DNA from 2 places in the Pseudomonas mohnii genome. Region 2 is predicted to be linked to the other one. Evidence: predicted binding sites of a transcription regulator. Region 2 holds the regulator's gene; the other holds the start of a gene.
What was found. The regulator sigma-54, encoded in region 2, starts transcription at its own class of promoters, with help from an activator protein. The targets are predictions, from matches to a motif close to ANTGGCATNNANNTTGCTNT.
Positions count from the first base shown of each region.

Region 1: BLV61_RS08575 (flagellar basal body rod protein FlgF) is a predicted target of sigma-54. The motif match lies at 3,542-3,561, and genes of this name have one in related genera.

Region 1 covers NZ_FNRV01000001.1:1,817,658-1,823,022, reverse strand. Annotated here, with positions in the region: gene BLV61_RS08595 (amino acid aminotransferase) at 1-185, opposite strand, end outside; gene BLV61_RS08590 (4a-hydroxytetrahydrobiopterin dehydratase) at 185-541, opposite strand; gene phhA (phenylalanine 4-monooxygenase) at 645-1,436, opposite strand; gene BLV61_RS08580 (sigma-54-dependent phenylalanine hydroxylase transcriptional regulator PhhR) at 1,808-3,367, shown strand; gene BLV61_RS08575 (flagellar basal body rod protein FlgF) at 3,616-4,356, shown strand; gene flgG (flagellar basal-body rod protein FlgG) at 4,402-5,187, shown strand; gene flgH (flagellar basal body L-ring protein FlgH) at 5,240-5,365, shown strand, end outside.
Region 2 covers NZ_FNRV01000001.1:4,433,584-4,438,948, reverse strand. Annotated here, with positions in the region: gene lptC (LPS export ABC transporter periplasmic protein LptC) at 1-248, shown strand, start outside; gene lptA (lipopolysaccharide transport periplasmic protein LptA) at 235-783, shown strand; gene lptB (LPS export ABC transporter ATP-binding protein) at 783-1,508, shown strand; gene BLV61_RS20580 (RNA polymerase factor sigma-54) at 1,693-3,186, shown strand; gene hpf (ribosome hibernation-promoting factor, HPF/YfiA family) at 3,261-3,569, shown strand; gene ptsN (PTS IIA-like nitrogen regulatory protein PtsN) at 3,582-4,046, shown strand; gene rapZ (RNase adapter RapZ) at 4,049-4,906, shown strand; gene BLV61_RS20560 (HPr family phosphocarrier protein) at 4,922-5,197, shown strand; gene pmbA (metalloprotease PmbA) at 5,286-5,365, opposite strand, start outside.

The sequences.
Region 1 (5,365 bases), 2.6 Mb from region 2:
GTCTGGCGATCGACCAGGCGCGCCTCGGCGAGTTTCACGGCCTGGGGAATCGAGGTCAGGCCCTGGGCGTCTTTGTAGACACCCACGCCGAGGTCGAATTTGCGCGGGTTGGGGTCCTGCGCATAGGCCTCCATCAGGCCGAGGATCGGATCGCCGGGCACCCGGCCGATGGCGTCGAAGTGCATTATTTTCGGCCCTCGGCGTCCTTGGCCACTTCGTCCGTGCGCGCGGCCATGATGAAGTCATTGCGGTGCAGGCCTTTGATCGAGTGGCTCCACCAGGTGACGGTGACTTTGCCCCACTCGGTCAGCAGGCCTGGGTGGTGACCTTCGGCCTCGGAGATTTCACCGACGGCGTTGGTGAACGCCAGGGCGTGCTTGAAGTTTTTGAACAGGAAGACTTTTTCCAGCTGCATGATGCTGTCGCGTACTTCGATGTTCCAGTCCGGGATCTGCTTGATCAGTACCGGCAGTTCTTCGTCGCTGACTTGCGGAGCATCGGCGCGGCAGGCTTCACAGTGGGCTTGGTTCAATGTGGACATGGTGTGTTCCTGAAATCGAATGTTTGGAATTCGGCCGTCATGTCACCACGCTAAAGCAAAGCGTCGGTTCCGGACAGGCTCACTTGATTCTAAAAGCTGCGGATCAAGCGGCTTTTGGTTTTGGCGGAAATTTCGGTGCATGCAGGCCCATCTGCATCGCTTGCTTGACCATGCCCATGATGTCTTCGTGGGCGAGGTCGAACAGGCGCTTGAGATTTGGCAAGACGAAATACAGTGGCTGCAGGATGTCGATGCGGTAAGGCGTGCGCATGCACTCCAGCGGATCGAACGCTTGGTGTTCAGGTTCGTCCGACAGGCAGTACACGGTCTCTTTCGGTGAAGACAGGATGCCGCCACCGTAGATGCGCCGGCCTTGCGGGGTTTCCAGCAGGCCGAACTCGATGGTCATCCAGTACAGGCGCGCCAGGTACACGCGCTCTTCCTTGGAGGCCTGCAGGCCGAGTTTGCCGTAGGTATGGGTAAATTCCGCGAACCAAGGGTTGGTCAGCAACGGACAGTGGCCGAAGATCTCGTGGAAAATGTCCGGCTCTTGCAGGTAATCCAGCTCTTCGCGGGTGCGAATAAAAGTGGCAACCGGAAACTGCTTGTTGGCGAGCAATTCAAAAAAGGTCTGGAAGGGGATCAGCGCCGGAACCCGGGCGACCTGCCAACCGGTGGTTTCACCGAGCACCTTGTTGATTTCGCCCAGTTGCGGAATGCGGTCGTGGGGCAGACCGAGCTTTTCGATACCGTCCAGGTATTCCTGGCACGCACGCCCTTCGATCACTTTCAACTGGCGAGTGATCAGCGTGTTCCACACCGCGTGTTCTTCAGCGGTGTAGTCGATAAAACCTTGCGCATCGGGCTCGCGAGCCACGTATTGCGTCTGCTTCATGCTGCTCTCCTGCGAGGGGGCTTCGTTCTTGTTATGTCCTGCTATGGACCTAGAAATAACCCATGAATTGCAGCGTTGCAGCAGGCGGTTGGGGTTGCATGTAGGAAAAGCGCCCGTAAATCGTAAAGTTTTCGTTACGCTTTGGCGGGTGTTGCGCAGCTGCTGAGATTTTCCGGTTTGAAAAGGGCCTTAGGTGTCACATAATCTTGACGACTATCTGGGCGCCTAATCAGAAAAATCGGGCGCTATCCCTGTGGGAGCCAGCCTGCTGACGATAGCGGTGTGTCATTTGACATCAAAATCGCCTGTTGCTACGCCATCGCCAGCAGGCTGGCTCCCACAGGTCAATCATCGTTTATCAGGCCTTTTATATGCGTATCAAAGTCCACTGCCAGAATCGCATTGGCATCCTGCGCGACATTCTCAACTTGCTGGTGGGGTACGGAATTAACGTCGCTCGTGGGGAAGTGGGCGGTGAGCATGGCAACGCCATCTACCTGCATTGCCCGAACCTGATCAACATTCAGTTCCAGGCTTTGCGTCCGAAATTCGAGGCCATCGCCGGGGTTTTTGGCGTTAAGCGTGTAGGGCTGATGCCCAGCGAGCGTCGGCACATGGAGCTCAATGCCTTGCTCGGCGCCCTGGAGTTTCCGGTGCTCTCGATCGACATGGGCGGCTCCATCGTGGCGGCCAACCGCGCAGCTGCGCAATTGCTCGGGGTGCGCGTCGATGAGGTGCCGGGGATACCGCTGTCGCGTTACGCCGAAGATTTCGACTTGCCGGAGTTGGTGCGCGCCAACAAATCGCGGATCAATGGGCTGCGGGTCAAGGTCAAGGGCGACGTGTTTCTGGCTGACATCGCGCCGCTGCAATCGGAGCATGACGACAGCGAAGCCATGGCCGGTGCGGTATTGACGCTGCATCGCGCCGACCGGGTGGGTGAGCGTATTTATAACGTGCGCAAACAGGAGCTGCGCGGCTTCGACAGCATCTTCCAAAGCTCGAAAGTGATGGCGGCGGTGGTGCGTGAGGCGCGTCGCATGGCGCCACTGGATGCACCGCTATTGATAGAGGGCGAAACCGGTACCGGTAAAGAATTGCTGGCGCGTGCCTGTCACCTGGCCAGTCCTCGTGGTCAGTCACCGTTGATGGCGCTCAACTGCGCCGGTCTGCCGGAGTCCATGGCCGAGACTGAATTGTTCGGCTACGGCCCCGGTGCTTTTGAAGGTGCGCGGGCTGAAGGCAAGCTCGGTCTGCTGGAGCTGACGGCGGGCGGTACGCTGTTTCTCGATGGCGTTGGGGAAATGAGTCCGCGTTTGCAGGTGAAATTGCTGCGCTTCCTGCAGGACGGTTGCTTCCGTCGTGTAGGCAGTGATGAAGAGGTTTATCTCGATGTGCGAGTGATTTGTGCGACCCAGGTCGATTTGTCCGAGTTGTGCGCCCGCGGAGAGTTTCGTCAGGACCTGTATCACCGCTTGAACGTGTTGTCGCTGCACATCCCGCCGCTGCGCGAATGCCTCGACGGTTTGGCGCCGCTGGTGGAGCACTTCCTCGATCAAGCCAGTCGACAGATCGGTTGCCCGTTGCCAAAACTCGCGCCGGCGGCCATGGAACGACTCAGTCATTACCATTGGCCGGGCAACGTTCGGCAGTTGGAAAACGTGCTGTTTCAGGCGGTGTCCCTGTGTGAGGGCGGTACGGTCAAGGCCGAGCATATTCGCTTGCCTGATTACGGTGTGCGTCAGCCCCTTGGCGATTTTTCCCTCGAAGGTGGGCTGGATGAGATTGTCGGGCGCTTCGAAAAGGCAGTGCTGGAGCGGCTGTATTCCGAGCATCCGAGCAGTCGGCAACTGGGCAAGCGGTTGGGGGTTTCCCACACCACCATTGCCAATAAGTTGCGTGATTATCAGGTTGGCAAAGACAACGCCTGATCCTGTGGCGAGTTAGCAAGCTCCCTCGCCACAGGGGGCTGTTCTGCTACAACAGGTCAAGCCTTGCCACCCACCGGCATAACACCGCCGGTTTTTCGTCTCTGATACAAACCCTCCGCGCCTGCTCAATCCCTCAAGTCCTTTGTTTGCCGGGTCTTGCCGTGCCAGGAACAAGTTGGTCTGCAAATTGCTTGTGGCTCATCAGTACAGCAGTGGGCGGCAAACGTCCGGCAGGCAGAGGAAAGATTGTGGACAAGTACCTTTATGTGGCAATGACCGGCGCCAGCCAGAATGCCCTGGCGCAAAAGGCTCATGCCAACAACCTGGCGAACATCTCCACCAACGGCTTCCAGAAAGACCTGGAGCAGGCGCGTTCGATGCCGGTGTTCGGTGACAGCTTTCCGGCGCGTGCGTTTGCGATGTCCGAACGCCCGGCCACGGACTTTTCACCGGGTGCCCTGGTGGAAACCGGTCGCGACCTCGATGTCGCCGTGCAAGGCAACGGCTGGCTGGCCGTGCAGAACCCTGATGGCGGTGAAAGCTATGTGCGCACCGGCAGTCTGGTGGTTGACGCCCTGGGCGTATTGCGGGCCGGCAACGGCATGCCGGTCATCGGCAATGGCGGGCCGATTGCCGTGCCGCCAGAGCAGCAGATCGAAGTGGGCGAAGACGGCACCATCAGCATCCGCGCGATGGGTGAAGGCCCGCGCGTGATGGCCGAAGTCGACCGCATCAAGCTGGTCAATCCGGACATCAAGAACATGACCAAAGGCCTGGACGGTTCGATCCACACCAAGGACGGTCAGCCGGCGCAAGCCGATGCCAACGTCAAGCTGGTGTCCGGGTTCCTCGAGTCGAGCAACGTCAACGCCGTGGAAGAGATGACCTCGGTGCTGGCCTTGTCCAAGCAATTCGAGCTGCACATCAAGATGATGAACACCGCCAAAGACGACGACCAGGCCATGGCTCGGGTCTTGCAGATCAGCTAACTATCAGAACGTCGCGCCGTAAAACAGGCGCACGAGGAGAATCGAATGCTTCCGGCTCTATGGGTTGCCAAAACCGGTCTGTCCGCCCAGGACACGAACCTGACCACCATCTCCAACAACCTGGCCAACGTGTCGACCACGGGTTTCAAACGTGACCGCGCCGAGTTCCAGGATCTGCTCTATCAGATCAAGCGTCAGCCAGGCGCCCAGTCGACCCAGGACAGCGAACTGCCGTCGGGCCTGCAACTGGGTACCGGTGTGCGCATTGTCGGCACCCAGAAGAACTTCACCGCCGGCAGCTTGCAAACCACCGAGCAGCCGCTGGACATGGCCATCGATGGTCGCGGTTTCTTCCAGATTCTGCAGCCTGACGGCACAACGTCCTACACCCGTGACGGTACCTTCCACCTGGACTCCAATGGCCAGATCGTCAACGCCAGCGGGTTTGCCCTGGAGCCGGCCATCGTCATTCCGAACGATGCCCAGACCTTCACGGTCGGTCGCGATGGCACCGTGTCCATCACCGTTGCCGGCAACCCGGCTGCCCAGGTGATCGGCAACCTGCAAACCGCCGACTTCATCAACCCGGCCGGCCTGCAGGCCGTGGGTAACAACCTGTTCCTGGAAACCGCCGCCAGTGGTGCGCCGCAAGTCGGTACGCCAGGCCTGGCCGGTTTCGGCACCACGCTGCAGAACACTCTGGAAACGTCCAACGTCAGCACCGTTGAAGAGATGGTCAACATGATCACCACTCAGCGCGCCTACGAGATGAACTCCAAGGTGATCTCCACCGCCGACCAGATGCTCTCGTTCGTAACGCAGAATCTGTAATCAAGTCTATGAGGCGGCCATGAGGCCGCCTGCAACACCGTGAGGTAGGGTCATGAATCGCTTCGTTTCCGTTCTGGCATTGACTGGAGTCACCGTGCTCGCGGGCTGTGTGCCGTCGACACCCAAGCCCAATGATCCCTACTATGCCCCGGTGTTGCCGCGCACGCCGCTGCCGGCT
Region 2 (5,365 bases):
CGGACGGCACGCAGGTTGAATTGATCGATTCGGTACGCATCACGCGCTTTGATGAAAAAAACCGCAGAACCCTGATCACCACCACTCGAATGACGGTGTTCCCGCAGCAGCAATATGCGCAGACCGAGCAACCCGTTAGAATCGACGGCGCTGGCGGCGTATCGACCGGTACCGGAATGAAAGCGTATTTGAAAGAAAGCAGGATACACCTGCTATCGAACGTAAGAGGACAGTATGAGGCTCGTTAAAACCCTCCCTATTTTGCTCAGTCTGGGCGCAGCACTGGGAAGCGTGAGCGCCTGGGCTCTGCCGAACGATCAAGAGCAGCCTATCCGCATTCAAGCCGACGACGCCCAACTGGACGACAAGAATGGCGTTGCCACCTACAAAGGTGACGTGATCATTACCCAGGGCTCGATGAAGGTCACCGGCAACACCGTGACCATCACCCGCACGCCGACCGGCGATATCGACGTAGTGACCTCTGTAGGCAACCTGGCCTACTTCGAACAACTGCAAACCCAGGGCGACACCAAGCCTGTCCAGGGCTGGGGAGTGACCATCCAGTACCACGCCGCGCAAAACCGCGTCGTACTGATCGATCGCGCCAAAGTCATCGACAAGGACAACAACACCACCCAGGGCGAAAAAATCGTCTACGACACCGTCAAGAAGCTTGCGAGCGCTGGCCGAGCGACAGGTAACAAGGTCACCGAAGCGCGTCCGCGCATCGACATGGTGATCCAGCCGAAGAAGAAAACCGACGAGCAAAAGGCCCAGTAATGGCAACTCTGAAAGCTCAGCATCTGGCCAAGAGCTACAAGAGCCGCCAGGTCGTCCGTGATGTCAGCCTGTCCATCGACAGCGGTCAGATCGTTGGCCTGCTAGGCCCTAACGGCGCCGGCAAGACCACCTGCTTCTACATGATCGTAGGCCTGGTACAGGCCGATCAAGGCCGCGTACTGATCGACGACCTGGACGTCAGCCACCAGCCAATGCACGGCCGCGCAAAGGCCGGTATCGGCTATCTGCCGCAAGAAGCGTCGATCTTCCGCAAACTCTCGGTCGCCGACAACATCATGGCGATCCTGGAGACCCGCAAGGAACTCGACAAGGCCGGTCGCCGCAAGGAGCTGGAAAGCCTGCTGCAGGAATTCCACATCAGCCACATCCGCGACAACCTCGGCATGAGCCTGTCCGGTGGCGAACGCCGCCGTGTGGAAATCGCCCGGGCATTGGCCACCAACCCGAAATTCATCCTCCTCGACGAGCCCTTCGCCGGCGTGGACCCGATTTCGGTGGGCGACATCAAACAGATCATCCATCACCTCAAGGCCAAGGGCATTGGCGTGCTGATCACCGACCACAACGTCCGTGACACCCTCGACATCTGTGAAACCGCCTACATCGTCAACGATGGCCAATTGATCGCCGAAGGCGACGCTGCAACCATCCTGGCCAACGATCTGGTCAAGGAAGTGTATTTGGGCCATGAGTTCCGCCTGTAAGCACCGAGGTGTCTGGCTAGTCGACCGAGCGCTTGTCTCGATAAAAAATCAACACTTTTTTATTGTTACAGCGCTCTAGGCAAACACTTCAGTTTCAGGCATATAATTTGCTTATGTTTGGCGCTCCGGCGCCCTGTAGTGGATGGCGCATGTGCGCCGGCGAATAAGGTGTTTAGCCCCTGCCATGAAACCATCGCTAGTCTTGAGAATGGGCCAGCAGCTGACGATGACACCGCAGCTGCAACAGGCCATCCGCCTGCTCCAATTGTCGACCCTGGACCTGCAACAGGAAATCCAGGAGGCCCTGGAGTCCAATCCGATGCTCGAACGCCAGGAAGAAGGCGACGACTTCGATAACAGCGACCCCTTGGCCGACAACGCCGAACAGAAACCCAACCCCGACATTCAGGAACCCTCCTACCAGGAAAGCGCACCGACGGTTGATAACCTCGAGGAAGGCGACTGGAACGAGCGTATCCCCAACGAACTGCCCGTCGATACCGCCTGGGAAGACGTTTACCAGACCAGCGCCAGCAGTCTGCCGAGCAACGATGACGACGAGTGGGATTTCACCACCCGCACATCGGCCGGTGAAAGCCTGCAAAGCCATTTGCTGTGGCAATTGAACCTGGCGCCCATGTCCGACACCGATCGCCTGATCGCCGTGACCCTGATCGACTGCATCAACAATCAGGGCTACCTGGACGAGACGCTCGAGGAGATACTCGAAGCCTTCGACCCGGAGCTGGACATCGAGCTGGACGAAATCGAAGCCGTCCTGCACCGCATCCAACAATTCGAACCCGCCGGAATCGGCGCCCGCAACCTGGGCGAATGCCTGCTGCTGCAATTACGCCAGATGCCGGCCAAAACCCCTTGGCTCGCCGAAGCAAAGCGCCTGGTCACCGACTACATCGACTTGCTCGGCAGTCGCGATTACAGCCAGCTGATGCGCCGCATGAAGCTCAAGGAAGATGAGCTGCGCCAGGTGATCGAACTGGTTCAAAGCCTCAATCCGCGCCCGGGCTCGCAAATCGAATCCACTGAAGCCGAATACGTGGTTCCCGACGTGATCGTGCGCAAGGACAACGAACGCTGGCTGGTGGAACTCAACCAGGAATCGGTACCGCGTCTTCGGGTCAACGCCCAGTACGCCGGTTTCGTGCGTCGCGCCGACACCAGCGCCGACAACACGTTCATGCGCAATCAGTTGCAGGAAGCCCGCTGGTTCATCAAGAGCCTGCAAAGCCGCAATGAAACCCTGATGAAAGTTGCCACCCAGATCGTCGAGCATCAGCGCGGCTTCCTGGAGCACGGCGACGAAGCCATGAAACCGTTGGTCCTGCATGACATCGCCGAGGCGGTTGGCATGCACGAGTCGACAATTTCACGGGTGACCACACAGAAATTCATGCATACCCCTCGGGGCATATATGAACTGAAGTACTTTTTCTCCAGCCATGTCAGCACCTCCGAAGGCGGCGAATGCTCGTCCACGGCGATCCGCGCGATCATCAAAAAACTGGTTGCCGCGGAAAATCAGAAAAAGCCGTTGAGTGACAGCAAGATCGCTGGTTTACTGGAGGCACAAGGCATTCAGGTGGCTCGCCGCACCGTCGCCAAGTACCGCGAATCCCTGGGGATCGCGCCTTCGAGCGAACGCAAGCGGTTGATGTAGAGCCACGCCACAGCGTTCCAGTGGTAGATCATTTGATCTACCGCTTTATGCACTGGCAACGAAGGAGAAGCTGTATGCAAGTCAACATCAGTGGACACCAACTGGAAGTGACCGAACCTCTTCGCACCTACATCGGCGAAAAACTCCAACGGTTAGAGAGGCACTTCGACAAGATTACCAACGTACAGGTCACGATGACCGTCGAAAAGTTGAAGCAGAAAATCGAAGCCACGCTGCATATTCCCGGCAATGAAGTGGTCGCGAACGCGGAACATACCGATATGTACGCGGCGATCGACGCACTGACCGACAAGCTGGATAAACAACTCAAAAAGCATAAGGAAAAGACCCAGAGCCTCCTCCAGGGCGCTACCGGTCGTTAACACCCCCAACCCATGATCCGACTTGAAAGCATCCTGACCCCCGGCCGTTCCCTTGTGAACGTGCCGGGCGGCAGTAAAAAGAAAGCCCTCGAACAAATTGCCAACCTGATCGCCCGGGAAGTGCCGGATCTGGAGATGCAAGATGTCTTCGAGGCGTTGATTGCCCGTGAAAAACTCGGCTCGACGGGTTTTGGCAACGGCATCGCCATTCCCCACTGTCGCCTGAAGGGCTGCTCCTCACCCATCAGTGCCCTGATGCACCTCGATGCCCCCATAGATTTCGACGCCATCGACGGCGCACCGGTTGACCTGTTGTTCGTTCTACTGGTCCCGCAAGCCGCTACCGATGCGCACCTGGAACTTTTGCGCCAAATTGCCAGCATGCTCGACCGCAAGGAAGTGCGCGAAAAACTGCGCAGCGCCCCGAGCAATGAAGCCTTGTATCAGGTTGTCCTGGACGAGCAAAACGGTCAGTAACCATGCGCTTGATCATCGTCAGTGGCCGCTCCGGCTCAGGTAAAAGCACCGCCCTTGATGTACTCGAGGACAGTGGCTACTACTGCATCGACAACCTTCCCGCCGGGTTGCTGCCGGAACTCGCCGAACGCGCATTGATCCACACCGAACTGGCACAGCCGCTGGTGGCCGTGTCCATTGATGCACGCAACCTGCCCAGTCACTTGTCGCGATTCCCCGAATTGCTCGAAGAAGTCCGCAGCCGGCATATCCAGTGCGACGTTCTGTACCTGGATGCCGACGAAGAAACCTTGCTCAAGCGTTTTTCGGAAACCCGTCGTCGTCACCCGCTGAGCAGTGCCAATCGTTCGCTGGCTGAAGCGATCAACGATGAAACCAGCCTGCTCGGCCCCATAGCCGACCTTGCCGATCTCAAAGTCAACACCACCAACCTCAACCTGTACCAGCTGCGGGATACGATCAAGCTGCGCCTGCTGAACCAGCCGGAACCCGGTACAGCGTTCCTGGTGGAGTCCTTTGGTTTCAAGCGTGGCATGCCCGTGGATGCCGACCTGGTATTCGACGTGCGCTGCCTGCCCAATCCCTACTGGAAACCCGAGCTTCGGGCGCAGTCCGGGCTTGATCAACCGGTTGCCGAGTACCTGGCAGCCCAGCCGGACGTGGAAGAGATGTTCCAGGACATCTCCACCTATCTGCTCAAATGGCTGCCCCGCTTTGCCGCCAGCAACCGCGCCTATGTCACCATTGCCATTGGCTGCACGGGCGGACATCACCGCTCCGTCTACCTAACCGAACGCTTGGGCAAGACGCTGCAACAATCCCTGAAGAACGTCCAGGTTCGCCACCGCGACCTCAGCTAAAGGATTCACACCGCGATGCCTGCTCTGGAAATCGAAATCATCAACAAGCTGGGCCTGCACGCCCGTGCTTCTGCAAAATTCGTCGGAGTCGCCGGTGAATTCAAGGACTGCACGATCAGAGTCGGACGCACTCCAGAATCTACGGTCGACGGCAAAAGCATCATGGCAATGATGATGCTCGCGGCTGGCAAGGGCACCAAAATCTACATCAACACCGAAGGCGAAGACGCGCAAAAGGCGCTGGATGCGTTGAAAGACCTGATCAACCGCTATTTCGACGAAGGCGAGTAAACGCGTATCGAGGCCAAACCCGCTCGATAGCCCACAAAAAAAGGCGCACCCCCCATCAGGTGGTGCGCCTTTTTTGTAACAGGGGAGTTTAGCTGCCTGCCACCGTCATCCGCTCGATCAGTACCGATCCCGTACGGATATTGCTGCGCAGTTCCAAGTCATTACCCA